2 regions of the Oceanobacter sp. 5_MG-2023 genome follow, and region 2 is predicted to be linked to the other one. Evidence: riboswitches for the same ligand, from Rfam matches in the RefSeq annotation. Region 2 holds a riboswitch; the other holds the start of a gene.
The links. A riboswitch is a leader RNA that binds a small molecule or an ion and turns the genes downstream of it on or off. The one in region 2 is predicted to bind cobalamin.
Positions count from the first base shown of each region.

Region 1: linked by a shared signal. The riboswitch ahead of Q4551_RS03340 (TonB-dependent siderophore receptor) and the one ahead of Q4551_RS01750 (ABC transporter ATP-binding protein) in region 2 are both predicted to bind cobalamin.

Region 1 is NZ_JAUORS010000003.1:75,794-84,427, forward strand. Features, by position in the region: gene Q4551_RS03340 (TonB-dependent siderophore receptor) at 1-1,830, opposite strand, end outside; cobalamin riboswitch at 1,977-2,231, opposite strand; gene Q4551_RS03345 (ketopantoate reductase family protein) at 2,330-3,265, opposite strand; gene Q4551_RS03350 (YajQ family cyclic di-GMP-binding protein) at 3,682-4,167, shown strand; gene Q4551_RS03355 (AmpG family muropeptide MFS transporter) at 4,167-5,600, shown strand; gene Q4551_RS03360 (metallophosphoesterase) at 5,696-6,355, opposite strand; gene Q4551_RS03365 (O-antigen ligase) at 6,352-7,719, opposite strand; gene Q4551_RS03370 (hypothetical protein) at 7,845-8,456, opposite strand.
Region 2 is NZ_JAUORS010000002.1:28,075-36,708, reverse strand. Features, by position in the region: gene cobS (adenosylcobinamide-GDP ribazoletransferase) at 1-552, opposite strand, end outside; gene cobT (nicotinate-nucleotide--dimethylbenzimidazole phosphoribosyltransferase) at 552-1,613, opposite strand; gene Q4551_RS01755 (iron ABC transporter permease) at 1,642-2,664, opposite strand; gene Q4551_RS01750 (ABC transporter ATP-binding protein) at 2,661-3,488, opposite strand; cobalamin riboswitch at 3,647-3,797, opposite strand; gene Q4551_RS01745 (type IV pili methyl-accepting chemotaxis transducer N-terminal domain-containing protein) at 4,813-5,625, shown strand; gene Q4551_RS01740 (AMP-binding protein) at 5,736-7,433, opposite strand; gene Q4551_RS01735 (alpha/beta fold hydrolase) at 7,745-8,634, shown strand, end outside.

The DNA.
Region 1 (8,634 bases), on a different contig from region 2:
CTGGCTTTGGTAATGGCTGCCTGCCAGCTGCAATTGCCACATCCCCAGGCTCTCTGTTGCGGGTGCTGCGGTCACAGGGCGGTTGAGCTGACTGTGCAGCTGCCATTCCAGCCCGGCCATGGTGGCATCACTGGTATTTTCATAGCGACCAGCCCCGGTTGAGGGGTCATACACGGCGACGATGGCGTTTTCCAGTTGGCGGTGGAACAGGTTGAGGCTGAGCTGCTGGGGACGTTGTTGCCAGTCTCCGCTCCAGCTGATGTTTAACGACAGTGTTTGGCTTTGCTCTGGTTGAAGGTCGTCGTTGCCCCGGGTCAGGCCGCGGTTGCCGAAGCGTTCATACAAACTGGGTATTCTGAGTGCCTGTTTCCAGCTTAGTTGCAGCTGGCCGTTGCCGGTATCGCTGAGCCAGTATTGTTTCAGGCTGACCAACCCGGAGGTCCAGGACTGCTGCTGATGGGTGTTGTCGCTGTCGCTGCTATCGGTAGCGCTGGTTTGCAACAGGCTGTTTTGCTGGTGGTGGCTGCTACTGAGACTGAACTGGCGTGTACTGTCGCTGTTTTGCCATTGTGCCCGACCACTCAGTTGTACTTGTCGCAGCCAGGAATATTGGTCGCAGCGGCTGCTGAGGGAGTCACAATCACCGCTGTCGCTGTCAATCAGGTAGCGGCTGCGATAGCTCTGCTGGCTTATCTTGATACTGCTGCCCAAATCCCAGGCATGCCATTGTACCTGGCTGCCAAGTTTGGCTTCACTGTGTTGGTAGCGATAACGGTTGTTGCTGTCGACATAACCGAATACCGCGGTTGGATCGTAAAATGCCTGGCGGTTCAGCGAGTGCCAGAGTTGCCAGTGCTGACGAAAATCTTGTCCCCAGTTGCCCGACAGTTGTACGCCCAGTTGCTTGCTGTCCAGCCGGGAGCGGTTACTCGAGGAGTTGCGATAATACTGTGGCAGTTGTTTGGATTCATCTTGCCAGTACAGGCTGGCAAACAGGCCGGGTTGCTGATGTTTCAGTGTCAGGCGGTCGCGACGATAGGCGGCATTGTTGAGTGCTTGTTGTTGTCCGGCTGGTTGGCTAGTGTCTTCCGGACTGCTTACCGGGTAGCGGTAATTGTTGTCGCTTTGTTGGTGGTCGATCAATAAATCTGTAGTGCTGTGAGGCTGAGTCCGTAACGGTTGTTGCAGATTCAGGGTCGCCGTACCGTAGCTGCCAGCTGCGGCGGATAGTTGGGTAGGCCTGCTGCTGGTATTGGATGGGCTGCGACGGGTCACGATGTTGATGGTACCGCCGATCGCTTCATCACTGATCAGGCCATTGTCGTCGGCATCGCTGCCGCTGGTCAGGACATCGACTCGCTCAATGGAAGCCAGCGGGATGGCATTAAGATCGTACTGGCCGTATTGACCTGTGGTTACGTCAACGCCATCGATCAGTAAGCGGGTTTGTTTGGCATCAGCTCCTTGCATGGAAATCAGTACCGGGTCGCCCAGCCCCCCCAGGGATTGCACCTGCAGGCCGTTGATACGGCTTAGAAATTCCCCCAGGTTCTGATAACCCGCCGCCAGGGCTTGCTGATCGTAGAGTCGGTAGCTGGTGTCTGCGGCGGGTTCTTGATGGCCATAGACAACCAGCTCATCATCGGCGACCGGCGTATCGTTTGTATCATCGTTGTGTGTCGGGGTTACCGAATCGGCAAAACTGGCAGGGGCAGACAATAACAGGCTCAACATCAGGCTCGACAGCAATGATGGTGTCCTTGCCTGTTGGAGGTGGCAAGACAACGGCTTGCGAAAGGCATAACACCAGAAGGGCAAACGTAATGTCATGGAAGTCCTGAGTACCGGGTCAGAATATAACGGCAAGAGCAGGGGGAGCAGACCAGGCAAGCAATCATTGCTTCCGCCGATGGCGGAAGACATCGCCGGGGCGGCGATTGGCGATTGGCACAAATCCCTCCCGCTGCCCTCCGCAACGTCGGTTGATAAAAACAGGCCGGTATCCGGGCTGACGACCTGAGCAGATGCTGCTCGTTCATAACGCCTTCCCACCGGTGCCTGTTGGCTGGCTCGGCAGTGGCTGGTGTCCTGTATGGGCAGGAACCTGTTATTGAATGGGTCGATCACCGTTGCGGGGGCAGCGCCGGTTTATGTTTTTACATCACCGGTCTTCCCGTTTAACCCGAGGCTGAATGATTCAGCCCATGGGCACCTGATTCTGGGCGCAGAGTAGCGGTGGTAATAGCAGGCGTCAAGAATTGCAAAGTAAAATCGTCGAGTCAGGCGCCGTCTGTGGCCGTGGTTTGCCTGTAAGCAGGGAAGGGCGTCCCTAGGTGGGGAGACCGCTGCGGATATTAAGCTGATCCATTAATGCCCGGGTTAAGGGCAAATCGATTTTTGCCGCGCTGGCCTGGGCCAAGAGATAGCCACAAATATGATCCAGCTCGGTTGGGCGGTTGGCCAGTACGTCTTGCAGGCTGGATGAGCGGTTATCCGCTGTCGACAGGGCAATCTGTGTTACCTGCTCTGGCAGTTGATCTGGTAATGGCCAGCCTTGATGTTGATACAGCTGTTCTATCTCGATGGCCAACGAGTGTAGCGGCGTACGGTATTCAGGGTTGCTGATTAATGCGCCATTGAGGCAGCGGTAGCAGGCGGTCAGGGGATTGATCACTGCGTTAATTGCCAGCTTTTGTCGTTGCCGTGTAAGAATATCCGAGACAACCTGGGTATGAGGCAAGCGGCTGGTGTTCTGTCGCGGTAATCCATTTGCCTGTGCGGAAGGCAGACCAATCCAGACATCGCCCAGTCCGGCATATATGACGCTGTTGTTTTCCAGGCGGTAAGCGCCGTCGGTGGAGATGCCGTGCCAGAGCTCGCAGCTCTGCCCTTGTTCTTTGAGCCAGTGAGCGACTTGTTCATGCTGGCCCATACCGTTTTGTAGCAGCAAAATGCGGTCAACCTGATGCAGTTCGCTGGCATAAGGTAACAGGGCATCCAGGGTGTCACCGGCTTTGGTGGTGATCACCAGCCAGTCCAGCCGCTGATGGTTCCATGGTGGCAGTGACAGGGTCAGGGTCTCTGGCCATTCAGGATGACTCGCACGAATATCTGGCCCGTATTGCAGGGTACGTTCCAACGGCGGGGTGGCCATTGTCGGGGATTGTGGTGAGCGGCCAAGCACATAAAGACGGTGCTGACGCCAGTAGCTGGCCATGACGGTGCCAATGGCACCCAGGCCAAGCAGGCCGATGGATAATGTCATGGCAGGATTATAAGTCGCTTGATGAGCTGGAGCCAGAGCGGGCGGATGACTTTTGCTTTTCAGTGCTGACAGAGGTATACAGTCCGGCTTATTGCCATGCTTATGGGGGCATCCATTTAATCCTGCACGTCTCTGCGCGAGTGTTGCCGTTGTTCAGAGCAAGGCGACGAATGCAGCGAAATGACGAGTCCTTTTCAAATTCGTCAACACCGCACTGGACGGCGGCAACCCGCGCCCTTCGGGGGCTGCCGGATGATCTCGACTCGGTGTCGCCGACTTTTGACTTGACCCGTCAGGCCTGCAAGTCGGCTTCGTGATTCGAAACCATCCGGTAGCCCAGAGTGAGCACCGGATTAAATAGATGCCCCCTTATGACTGTATATATTTATTGACAGGTTATTGACAGGAGAAGCCCAATGCCATCGTTTGATGTCGTTTCCGAAGTGGATAAACACGAAGCCCAGAATGCCGTTGATCAGGCCAATCGGGAATTGTCCACTCGGTTTGATTTTAAAGGGGTTAATGCCAGCTTTGAGTTAAAAGATTTTGCTGTCACCTTGACGGCTAATGAGGAATTCCAGATCGAGCAGATGAAACCCATGCTGGAAAGCTCTTTGATCAAGCGCAAGATCAAGGTCAGCTGCCTGGAATATGGCGATCTGGCCGGTGCAGGCAAGCAGGTCAAAATGATCGCGACCTTGCGTCAGGGTATCGACAAGGACCTGGCTCGTAAAATGGTCAAGATTGTCAAAGACAGCAAATTAAAAGTGCAGGCATCGATTCAGGGAGAGATGGTGCGGGTACAAGGTAAGGCGCGAGATGATTTGCAAGCGGTGATGGCACTGTTTCGTAATGACGATTCCATCGAGATGCCGCTGGCGTTCAAGAATTTCAAAGACTGATGTCTGACCGTAAGGTAACGGATCGCTCTTCTGTTCAATCCAGCCTGGACTCTGCCACGACCTCGACGTCTTTTTTCGGCTGGTGGCGTGATGCCCGGAAAATTTACACCCGTAAGCCGGTACTGGCGATTGCCTTGTTGGGTTTTGGTGCCGGGCTGCCATTTTTGTTGGTGTTTTCGACCCTGACAGCCTGGTTGCGGGATGCGGAAGTGGAGCGCACGACCATCGGCTTTTTTGCCTGGATCGGTATGACCTACTCGATCAAGGTATTCTGGGCACCGGTCGTGGATCGCGTCAGTATCCCCTTGCTGAGCCGTTGGCTTGGGCAGCGACGCAGCTGGATTCTGGTTGGGCAGGCAGGGATTGCCAGCGGTTTGTTGTGGATGAGCCTGCTCGACCCGCATACGGATTTATGGTGGATTGCGGCCTCTGCTCTCTTGGTGGCGTTTGCCTCTTCGACCCAGGATGTGGCGCTGGATGCGTACCGGATTGAAGCGGTTGACGATGAGTATCAGGGTGCCATGTCGGCCAGTTATATTTTTGGCTATCGGGTGGCCTTGCTGTTTTCCGGAGCCGGAGCCTTGTATTTGGCGGACTGGTACAGCTGGAGCTGGTCTTATATCGGTATGGCAGCGTTGATGCTGGTGGGGATTGCCGCCACGTTCTGGTGCGACGAACCCAACCACCTGGATGCAGAGCAACGTGGCCGCATGGACGCTGAGTTGATCGATCGTTTGATCGGGCGTCCTATGCATCTGATGCAACGTCCGGCCTGGCAGCGCTGGCTGCTGGGAGCGGTGATTTGCCCGTTGCTGGAGTTCTTCCAACGTAATGGCTGGTTTGCGTTGCTGATTCTGTCGTTTATCGCCGTTTTTCGTTTGAGTGATATCACCATGGGGGTGATGGCCAATCCGTTTTATCTGGATATGGGGTACAGCAAATCAGACATTGCCCGTATCGCCAAAATTTTTGGTTTTGTGATGACAGTGGTCGGGTCGGGTGTCTGTGGTGTTATGGTTGTCAAGTGGGGCATGTACCGGCCCTTGCTGCTAGGTGCAATCCTGGTAGCGAGTACTAACCTGTTGTTTGCTGTGATGGCCATGACCTGGGATGGCAGTCGCCCGCCACTCAGTTGGCTGGCAGTAGTCATCAGTGCTGATAATCTCAGCGGAGGGATTGCCAGTACCGCCTTCGTGGCTTACCTCTCCAGCCTGGCAAACAAGAGTTATACCGCAACGCAATATGCCTTGTTCAGTTCGCTGATGACCTTGCCGGGCAAGTTTATCAGTGGCTTTTCGGGTTGGGTTGTTGATGGCTGGGGTTACAGTGACTTTTTTATTATCGCCGCTGCATTGGGGATTCCTGCGGTTTTGCTGGTGCTGGTATTGATGAAACAGCAGCCGGAAGCGCGTAACAAATCACTTCCAGGCTGAGTGCTGGGTACAGTGTCTGTGGGTCTGTGGGTCTGTGGGTCTGTGGGTCTGTGGGTCTGTGGGTCTGTGGGTCTGTGGCTTCGAGCGCTTCGGACTTACAGCTCCTTGATAATAAAATCCTTACCTTGATAAACCCCTGGTTCAATGTATATCCGGTTGCCCAGGTGCAGCTCGCCATCACTGATGTTATGGCCATGAATAACCACATCAATGCCGTCAATGACATGCTCAGAGCGCTGCTGGAATTGTGTGCGTGACCAGATAGTCCGTAGTGCTTCATCGGCATCCAGCTGTTCCAGATCATCCCAGTGGGTGAAGGGATATTCAGCATGAATAATGCCGTAACGAGTGCCAGACTTCCCTGAGACCTCGATTGCCAGAGGCAGCTGTTCGATCGTCTCAAACCAGGCTGGCCAGTCATTTGGGGAGGTCTGGGCGATCCAGTCGCCACCGTGAGTCAGCCAGGTCATGCGATGTTCGCTGTGCTTGTATTTCATCGCACAGACCATCAGGTATTCATGGTTGCCCAATACAGAATAAAACCAGGGTTGATCCAGCAAAGCCAGTGCCTGAGGTGATTCCGGGCCACGATCAATCAGGTCGCCAACACAGATCACCCGATCTGAGTCCGGGTTAAACTGCAACTGATCAAGTTGGCCCATCAGTTTTGAGACATGACCATGGATATCACCAACAACAAAATCACGTCCTTGCTGGTTGGTCTCAAGGCGCAAGAGTCTGGCTTGTACTTTCATGGGTTGGGTGTCTCTGTTGTGGCGTGTGTGACATGGTGTTTGGCGCGTTTGGGTGTTCTTTGAACGCTGGAGTGCGCCCGAGGGCCATGCTCTGCCCAGCGCGCAATATTAGCCATTGCCAGTAAAAACATAAACATATAGGCATTGGCGGGTATTTGCAGGTTGAAGTCGACCGCAGAATGTATCCCTATGGCAATGATTCCCATGGTAGCGCCAAACCCGGCACCTTTAAGTAATTCATTACGCCGGACACTCATCGCGCGGATTGCTCGCCATAAAGAGACCAACACCACGCCCAGCATCACGGCAAACGCTGGAGCACCAAATTCCGCCAGGAACTGAACATAGTCGTTGTGGGTATGGTTATAGACGTTGGAGTCTACAACGTCAGGGGACTTGTACTTGGGAAAGGTGGTCTGAAAGCTGCCGGCACCAATACCTCTAAATGGTTGTTGCTGCCACATAAGGAAGCTGTCCCGAGTTACTTCATCGCGGCTTTCCGTATCAACGGATGAGTTTTGCAAGCGTTCGGCAACCTTGTCGACACCAAAAAATGTACCCACAATAGCGATATCAATAACCAGCAGGCTGGCTAACAGGATTGTGGTCGATTTTGATTTATGGCGCATCAGCACCAGAGCCAAGGCACCGGCAATCATCATACTGGCAAAAAACGCCGTATTACCCATGCGCGAGCGAGTCATCACCAGGGCAATCACCATAATGGCCAGCAACAGTCGCAAGATAACCTTGCTGCTCAGTAATACCTGTATGGCCTGCCGCAGTCGTTGCCTTAGCGATCCCCGATAAACCGTTGACTGCGCCAGTAAAAAGCCGATTCCCAGTGCCAGTGCCATTTCAAGGTATCCGGCGATATGGTTACGATTGACAAAAGTACCGGTTGCGGTGCCTGTGTATGCCCATTTGGCTTCAAAAAAGCCGTATTCCCAACCTGTCAGTACCATGAGTGAACCGTACGAAGCCTGGAAAGCAGCGGCCAATACAATCGTCCAGATTGCTTGCTGGATACGATTTTGCGAATGAACAAGCAGTAAGGTCAGCATAAAGAAGCCGGCATAACCAAAGCCTTTGAACAGGTACATCCAGGTATCATAATGAGCAGAGCTGATCCATAGTGCTTGAGCGGCAACCCAAAGCTGGATAAGCAATAAACCGACCCAGAGCCAACGACTGCGTACAAATGCAACCGGGAGTGTTGTGAGATTCTGAGTATGTAACCGAAGTTCCAGCAATAGCAGACCGCTGGTAATGGCTGTGTATAACGGCCAGGCCCAATCGGTATAGCCACCAAATGGCAAAGGTAATACAAATAGCAAAAGCAGATAAGCACGCCAACGAGTCATGGTACTGCCAGTCCTTGAAATAGAAATCACCGGTGGGAACAACAAACAAAAAAAGCCCGGAAAACCGGGCTTTTTAACTGATCAGTATAAACCCGCCATATCTAGCCGGTTTCTAATCTACAGGATTAGAATGGACTTGTCGCTGGAGGCGTAGTGTTGCTGTCTTCGTCAAGTGCCACTGAGATTACAGATGTCGTCGTACCTGATGCCAGTGCGATGCCTTTGGCAATATCGGCTGAAGAAAAACCAACAGAAGCCGCTGCTGCTGTTACTACTGTGCTGGACTGGCCACTGCTGACCACTCCGGCAACGATCACTTCTGCAGGAATACCTGCAGCAATGCCTGCCTGCATCACAGAAGACACCGGCACGTTGTTGGCAACAGCAGCCTGGGTAACACCAGCAATCGCATCAATGGCGCTAACGCCGTCAATTTGTATTAATGCTGCCATAATATCTTTAACACTGATGCCTGCTTCAAGTGCTGCAGAGGCTGCTGACTGGATAACAGACACTGGAGAAACACCAGAAGCGATAACGGCAGCAATGATATCGCTGGCACTGTAACCAGCAGCAGCCAAGTCGGCAGCCAGCTGGGCATCGCAAGATCCACCACAATCTGCAGAGGCCTGCAAGTAGGCATCTCCCAAAGACATGACAGACAGGTAGTCGGTGATAGCGGCAGAAGCAGACATGCTGCTCAGGCCGATAATGGCACCCAGTAAAATTTTGCGCATGATCGTAATCCCTGTGAATTTAGAAAATCTGACTAATTGTACCCCGAGGGCAAAGTGGCTGCAAAGCCTGGTTGGCTAAAAATGGTTATATTTTATACAAACAACGTTTTGCGTCGTGGTTGTTGGGAATTGTTCAGTGGTTGTTGGGTGGTTGTTGGAGTTGTGCGTAAAGGAAGAG
Region 2 (8,634 bases):
GGGTTGCGCCAGCGGATCGCTTTTACTGGTTCCCGGTGCCGATACATACGGCAAATCCTGGGCATGGGTAATCGCCATCGCCCGCGACAAGGGATAACCAATCAATAACGCCAGTAGTAATTCGCCCTGTTCTGCCAGGGCGACCAGCAACAGGTACTTGAACAGCAACGCCAACAACAGCGCACTGCTGCCATACGTGCCCAGTCGGCTGTCTTTGAGAATGCGGAGTTTGTGAGGCTGATCCAGGCCCCCATAAAAGCCATCAAAACAATCCGCCAGGCCATCTTCGTGCAAGGCACCGGTCAATAACAGGCTGGTTATCAACAGCACACATACCGCTGGAGCCATACCTAATCCGGTTTCTGCCAGCAGATACACCGGCATCAATAACAACCCCAGCAGCCACCCCACCAACGGAAAGTAACCCAAGGCACTGTGCATTCTGTCAGGGCTATATAGCAACTGACTACTCATTGGCAAACGGGTCAAAAACCCGATTGCCAACTGTAATAACTGCCAATGCTGGCGTAACTGCATCAGAAGACTCGACATCAGACCTCGACCCCGGCGCTGGCAAAGCTGGCCATCTGGTTATAAAAACCTGCTGCGGCCCGCAACAAGGGTAATGCCAAAGCGGCGCCGGTGCCTTCGCCCAGTCGCAGCCCAAGATCCAGCAAGGGGTTGGCTTCCAGGGCCTGCAGCGCCAAACGATGTGCCGGTTCCGCAGAATGATGGCAGAACACCATATAGTCCCGACAGCCGGGTTCCATCCGACAGGCCAGTAGCGCTGCAACCGTGACAATAAAGCCATCCACCAGAATGACCGTCCGTTGCGCCGCCGCCGCCAGTATGGCTCCAACGATCTGGACGATTTCAAAACCACCCACTTCCTGCAATGCAACCGCCGGACTGGCATCGGCATACGCTGCCCGAACCCGCTGCACACCCCGGCCCACCAGTTCACTCTTGAGCAACAGCTGATCATCATTAATGCCCGTCCCCCGGCCAATGACTTGCTCGACTGCCAGGTTTTCTGCCAGTGCCAGTAACGCGGAGGCGGAGCTGGTATTCCCAATACCCATCTCACCCAGCCCCAGCACATTACTGCCTTGGGCAATCACCTCGCGGGCCACGTCTGCACCCAGGTATAACGCGCGCTGGTACTGCTCTGCCGTCATGGCTGACTGGGCCGAAAAATCGGCACTACCCGGGCCAACCCGACGCCGTAACAGTGACCGATGATCAGCTTCCAGCGGCTGAATCACTCCGGCATCAATCACTTGCAAGGCCATATCACTGGATTGACAAAAGCAGTTGATAGCCGCCCCACCAGCCAGAAAATTCAGCACCATTTGTCTGGTAACAGCCTGAGGGGCAATACTGACGGGATGACGAGCAATACCATGGTCAGCAGCAAACACCAGCATGGTTGGCCGGGTGATCCGGATTTCCTCGTCGCCGCCATCCAGTTGTTGGATCTGGGCCAGTTGGGCGGCCAGTACTTCCAACGCCCCCAATGCCCCCGGAGGTTTGGTTTTCTGATCAATCCGTTGTTGTATCTGCGCCTGACCAGCCTGTCCGAGTGCTGGAATATCAAAAGAAACCGTATGCATAAATAAACGAAACTCCAGTCAGCTCTGATCAGGCCAGCCGCTGACGCATAACCAACAGAAAAAAGACGCTGCCCAAAGCAGAGGTAATAATACCGATGGGAATTTCCTGGCTGGCGACTGCCGAACGGGCAATCACATCCACCCAAACCAGAAAGGTACTGCCGAGCAACAAACAGCCTGCGATCAGCGTTCGGGTCGTAACGCCCAGCCAGCGTCGCACAATATGGGGAATCATCAGGCCAACAAAACCGATACCACCACAATACGCCACGACTGCAGCGGTCAAGGCAGCACAGATCACCAGTGCCAGCGCCCGTAGGCGTACGGCATCCACTCCCAGCGTGCGAGCGTTGTCATCCCCCAGCAACATGGCATCAAAATGACGCCCAAGCAGCAGCAGTACACCACTGCTGACCAACACCACAGGGAACAACAGCCATAATTGACTGCTTTCAACCCGCCCCAGGCTGCCCATCAGCCAGAACAGCACCTTGTTGGCAGCAAAAGGCTCACCGATAAACAGAATAAAATGGGTGAGTGAACCCAGCATCAACGAAATCGCCACCCCGCCCAACAACAACTGCTCGGAACTGCGGGCGAACGAAGTAATAGCCAGAACCTGAACCAGCATCACCGCAAACAAGGCACCACCAAACGCGGCCAACGGCAAGGCCGTGCCGACCGGCAACCAGCCCAGCAGCCAGGCCAGCAACGGCTGCTGTGACAGCATCGTACCCATCAACACGGTGACCACACTGGCCCCCAAGCCGGCACCGGCGACTACACCAAACAGATAAGGATCGGCAAGGCCGTTACGGGTTACGTTCTGTAATGAGGCACCGGCAATGGCCAATCCAGCACCAACCAATACGCCTGCAGCAACCCGCGGCAACCGCAGGTCAGTAAAGATCAATTGGTCCAGAGGATCGACCGGCAAACCGGCGAGACAACGCCAAACGGTATTAAAAGGCAGGTCGGCAGACCCAAAAAACAACGCCGCCAACGGCGACAACAACGCCACCGCGATCAGGATTATCCAGCGATATCTCATATGGCTTGATCCTGCCCCGTCGGAGCGACGGTCTGAGCCATCGGTGCTGGTGGTGAAAAATCGACCCGCAACGCTCCGGCATCGTGACGTACCGCACAAGGCAAACGAAATACCTGCTGCAAACGCCCAGGCTCCAATACCTGCGACGGTGTGCCATAAGCCACTTGTTCGCCATGATCCAATAACAACAACTGGTCGCAGTAATGTGCCGACAGATTAAGATCGTGCAAACTCATCACCACGGTCAGGCCGTTATCCCGAGCCAATTGCCCCAGCAAAGCCAGCACATCGTGCTGGTAATACACATCCAGATGATTGACCGGTTCATCGAGCACAATCAGTTCTGCCCGTTGCACCAGTGCCCGGGCAATCAAGCCGCGCTGCTGTTCACCACCAGACAAAGAGGCAAACACCTGATCGGCTTTTGTCGCCAGACCAACACGATCTAACGCTTGTTCGATACATTGGTCGTCCTCCTGGGTCTGTCGCCCCAACCAGGACTGATGCGGCAATAATCCCATGCGTACCATTTGCCGCAGGCTGAGCGCAAACACCGTATCATTAAGCTGATGCACAACAGCAATCCGCCGCGCCCGTTGACTCAAGCGGTAATCCGCGACCAATTGGTCACGCCAGCACACAGTACCGGCGCCAGACAACTGACCGGACAACGCCAGCAGCAAACTGGTTTTGCCCGCCCCGTTAGGGCCCAGCACGCCCAGTACCGAGCCACGCTTTAACGCAAAAGAGATCTGTTTCAGAATCGGCTGTTGATCAATCGTGAGCACCAGCTTATTGACCGCCAGACCGGAACAACCAACCATGGAGATATCCGACAAAAGTAAGCCGTACGAAGCAAGACCATCAACACCGTGCCGACATGTGCATCCACAGGGAAAGGAGATGGTTCGTGTCTTCCCGCACGAACAAAATTCAAGAGACTGAATCATTCATTCACCCGTGCACGACGTTAGTCGAGACAGGGCAGAGAACCATTCCAGGGAGGTATCTGACTTTTCCTGGCCCATCACGGCCACAGAATTACAGTTGCGGGTACAGTTCCGGACTCACACCGGATTCCCAATTACGTTAAGCCGCCAGAGCAGCCCAACACCTGTTTGATAGCGCAGGACTATATCAGCAAAGCAAAAACCATACGATAGCGAATCGATTCAGGGGTTCAGCCAGTTACCATCCACTTGCAGCATCACCTGTCATCACCTGCCACAGCGTTACCGCTCATTATGGCGATGCGCGTCACATCGCCTCACAGCAGTCAACACTGACATTTCATGACGCAACCGGTCATCCCGCCTTGCTTCGCCACAAACAGTCCGCGCCAATCACGGCAGGATTTCCCTGCCTTCTCAGTACAGCAACAGAAAACACCCACATCGAGACAACACCAACCAAAAAGGCGTCTTATTCTTATTATAATTCTTACTCTGTTAATTTCGATGCTGTATAAAACAGCCGGAAAAACCTGAAAATATGACAAAAACATATAAAAATTATTAAATTTTAATTAAAAACAAACAGTTGAAGCTTCTTTACAGCTACTGGTAGCAGAAAAATACCACATCACCCAAAGATAATTACAAAATCAGACCCAGCACTCATTTCGTGCAAAATTAAGCCGACTGGTGAATAATTCCACTATCCTTGTAAGCAGCAAAGGTTCTTTTGGGCATCGATACATCGCCGCTGGCAAGGTGGTTTCTGACAAGAAATCCATTGCCCAACAAGAGACACAACAAGTATCAAAATACAGTAAAGATATGTAAAAAAAGGCATTACATCCATCCTGAGAAACAACAGGGATATTCCAGCGTCTCAGGTGCATGTAACAATCCAGGCCTACTCATCCTGATGTAAAGTGATATTTTGCACCAGGGTCGGTCATGTACTAGACAAAAAATCAGACCTATACCGCCATGTTGCGATAGAAGGCAGGCCACAAAAAAAGTTAACGTTCGAAATGACCTCAGATGAAATCATTCATTGACTCAGGCCTTCGATAAGATCATTTTTTGCTGCATTGTAGAGCAATCAAACCACCTGACTGTTATTTCTCCAGGTTGGCAAACGCCAGCCCTCCTGGTAGTCAAGACCAAACGGCACATGAAGAGAATTCGCGGAGGAATTCAAATGCTTCTGATCTTCATTGTTGTGTTGATCTGGTTTTTCTGGATCAAACGACCTAAAAAGAACAACTACACCGCTAACAGAGCCAATAGTGTTGTGGCTATAACAGGCAGTCTGATCATGCTTAGCCAGAGGATGATGAAAGATCATCTGATGCTTGGCGCAGGGGTGAGTACTCGTTCGGCCCACAGCCAGCGCGATGTGAGCGTCATGCTGTTTAACCAGCGCCTGGAACAACTGAAAAAAGAAGATCACGACGAAGCGATGCAGAAGCTGTTGGCCAACACGCAGGCCATTTGGGATATCCACCAACCCCAGATTCTGGCACAGCCAGACCTCAATCTGGTTGGCAACCTGATGCAAGATAATGACCGCTTGCTCGCCCTCTGTGATGATATTGCCCGCAGCAAGGCAGAACATGAAGGCGATAACATCGCCAAAATGGCCTACCTCGCAGGCAGACAGCGTATGCTATCCCAGCGAATTGCCAGAAACTGTGTGGCTATTTACTGGGGCTATGACAACGACTGGATCCATTACGATCTCGACGCCACCATTGCGCTGTTTGATCACACCCTGCGTGAGTTGATGCATTCCCGTCTGACCACGCCACAACTGGCGGCATCGCTGGAAGCCGCTGCATCCTTCTGGATGGCATCCAAAGCGACGTTCAAACTGTTTCAGGACAGTGCCGACAAGCGTAAGGATGTGCCACATATTCAGGAAGTGACTGAAACATTACTGGTAAAGCTGGATAAGATCACCAGCCAGTATGAAGCGATTATTGTTGGGGAAGAACGCCCGGACCAGTCCTGAGCCAGCCGTTCTGAAGCCTCCATCGCGGCTCAGACCCGCATAAAAAAGCGGATAAGGGTTCTCCCTTATCCGCTTTTTTAGTTAGCCATCATACCAGCCGAGTACCTTCTTCAGCGGGACTGGGCAAGCTCTTCTGCTCTCAGCTCACGCCGGAGTATTTTACCAACATTGGTTTTTGGTAATTCAGTACGGAATTCCACATATTTAGGTACCTTGTAATTGGTCAGACGCTCTTTGCACCAGTGGCGCAAATCCGCCTCACTGAGTTCAGACTTCACCACAACAAAGACCTTGACGGCTTCTGAGCTTTTCAGATCCGGCACACCAATAGCAGCCACTTCCATCACCTCGGGGTGATCGGCAATAACATCTTCAACCTCGTTCGGATACACATTAAAGCCGGAGACAATAATCATGTCTTTCTTGCGATCCACAATACGCATATAGCCATCATCCTGGATCACGGCAATATCCCCAGTGCGCAGCCATTCGCGGGCAGGCAAACCATCAGCCCCTGGCAAAAATGCCTCATCGGTCGCCGCTTCCCGTTTCCAGTAGCCTTTCATGACCTGTGGCCCTTTAACGCACAACTCGCCCCGTTCTCCCAACGGCAACTCATGGCCATCATCATCCACGGTAATGCAGAGGGTACTCGACACCGGCATACCAATACTGCCCAGCTGGATATGTCCTGGCGGATTAAACGACACTACCGGTGACGTTTCTGTCATGCCGTAACCCTCGGCAATATCATTACCGGTGACTTTTTTCCATTGTTCGGCAGCGGTTGTGGTCAACGCCATGCCACCGGAGATCGTCAATTTAAGGCCAGAAAAATCCAGTTGCCGGAATTTTTCCTGATTACACATGGCCACAAACAGGGTATTCAAGCCCACAAACGCTGAAAACCGGTGCTGCTGCAGGGTTTTGACAAACCCTGGAATATCTCTGGGATTGGGAATCAGCAAAGAACAGTTCCCGGTTTCAAGCAGCACCATACAATGCACCGTAAAGGCGTAAATATGGTACAGCGGTAGCGGTGCTACCACCCTCTCCACCCCTTCATCCAATGCCATCACAAACAAGCCATGACACTGCAACATATTGGCGATCAGGTTTCGGTGCGTCAGCATCGCGCCTTTGGCCACCCCGGTGGTACCGCCGGTGTATTGCAGCACCGCCACATCATTGCCGGCAGACGGATACGGCTGACAAGGGCGCTTTGTACCTTTCGCCAGGGCCGCCCGCAATGTCACCGCACCGGGCAAATGATAGTCCGGCACCTGTTTCTTGACGTACTTCACCATGCCATTGATCAGCATCCGTTTTAACCCTGGATGCAAATCGGCCACTTCCGTGACAATAACGTGCTGGATCCCCGTATCACTGAGTATCTTTTCGGCCTTGTCGGCCATATTAGCCAGCACCACCAGCGCCTTGGCTCCAGAGTCGTTGAACTGGTGCTCCATTTCCCGCTCGGTGTAGAGTGGATTGGTGTTCACAACCACCAGCCCTGCCCGCATGGCACCAAAAACCACAATGGGGTACTGCAAAATATTTGGCAATTGAATGGCAATACGTTCACCAGGCTGCAAACCCAGCTCATGCTGCAGATAGCTGGCAAATTGTGCACTCAATACATCCAAGTCCTGGTAGCTCAGCGTATGTCCCAGGCACATAAAAGCAGGACGATCAGCAAATTTTTTCACAAAGCGATCAAAAAGCTCGATGACTGAATTGTATTTATCGGCATCAATCGTGCCTGGATAATTTTCCGGATAGCGTTCCTGGAAGAACTGCTCGTTCATACCGCCCCCTTACACCCCAACATTGGTTATTCTTATACGTCGTTGTCTGCTCGTTTATTTCGCGATAACGCTCAGAATGCGGAGCGCGTCATAAACAATTAGTGAGTCAGAATCTGGAATTGTAACCATCTTTTGAATTTCAGGCAAAAAACTGTTTCCCAAATCAATACTGAATTACCGATTCGATACCGTTCTGGCCCGTGGATAGTACAATATAGACAACCTGCAGCCGCCTGCACGACCATTTCGCCCCGCTTTTGATTGCCACACAATCACGAACCGGGACAACTATCGACGGAAAGGAATATTTCATGAACGATGTCAGCCCTGCGCATACTTTCAGTATAGCCAGTGATAGCGGTCAGACATTTGCTGCCCAGCTGTTTATGCCGGGCACTGAGCCAACGGCCCTGATCCAGATATATCACGGCATGGCAGAACACTGGCGCCGTTATCAACCCTTGATCCGCAAACTGGCTGCATCCGGTTACGCTGTGCTGGCACATAATCACCAAGGTCATGGAGAACGTCAGCCGCTCGGCCACCTGCCCGTCGGCCATCACCACACCAGCACCGGCTGGCAACAACTGATCAACGATGCCAACCAGGCTCGCCAGATAGCTTTGGCCACACTGCCGGAATCGACCCCGGTTATTTTGCTGGGTCACTCCATGGGATCGTTTGTGGTATTAACAACAGCGATGCACCCTGTGGAAGGTCTGGCAGGCTTGGTATTATCGGGCAGTGGTTACCCTGCACGCTGGCGCTGCCAACTGGGTTACATCGTTGCCTCTGTCATTGCACACTGGCATACCGCGGAAAAACCCTCAGCGTTACTCGGGGCACTGGCCTTTGCCGGATACAACCAGCAGATCAAACAGGCTTCTGGCCGCTGGGACTGGCTGACACGCGACGCCAACCAGCGCCAGCAATACCGTACCGATCCCTTGTGCGGCTTTGATTGCAGCGCCGGCTTCTGGCAAAACCTGTTCACCGCTCTGACAAACATCACCCGGGAGAACGCACTGGCATCGATCCCACCGCAGCTGCCTGTCTTATTGTTATCTGGCGATCAGGACCCGGTCGGTCAATATGGCCGAGGTATCCGAGCGCTCGACCATGCCTTACATCGCAGCGGCCATGATCAGATCAGCACGCTGTTATACCCTGGCGGACGCCATGAAATGCTGAATGAAACCAA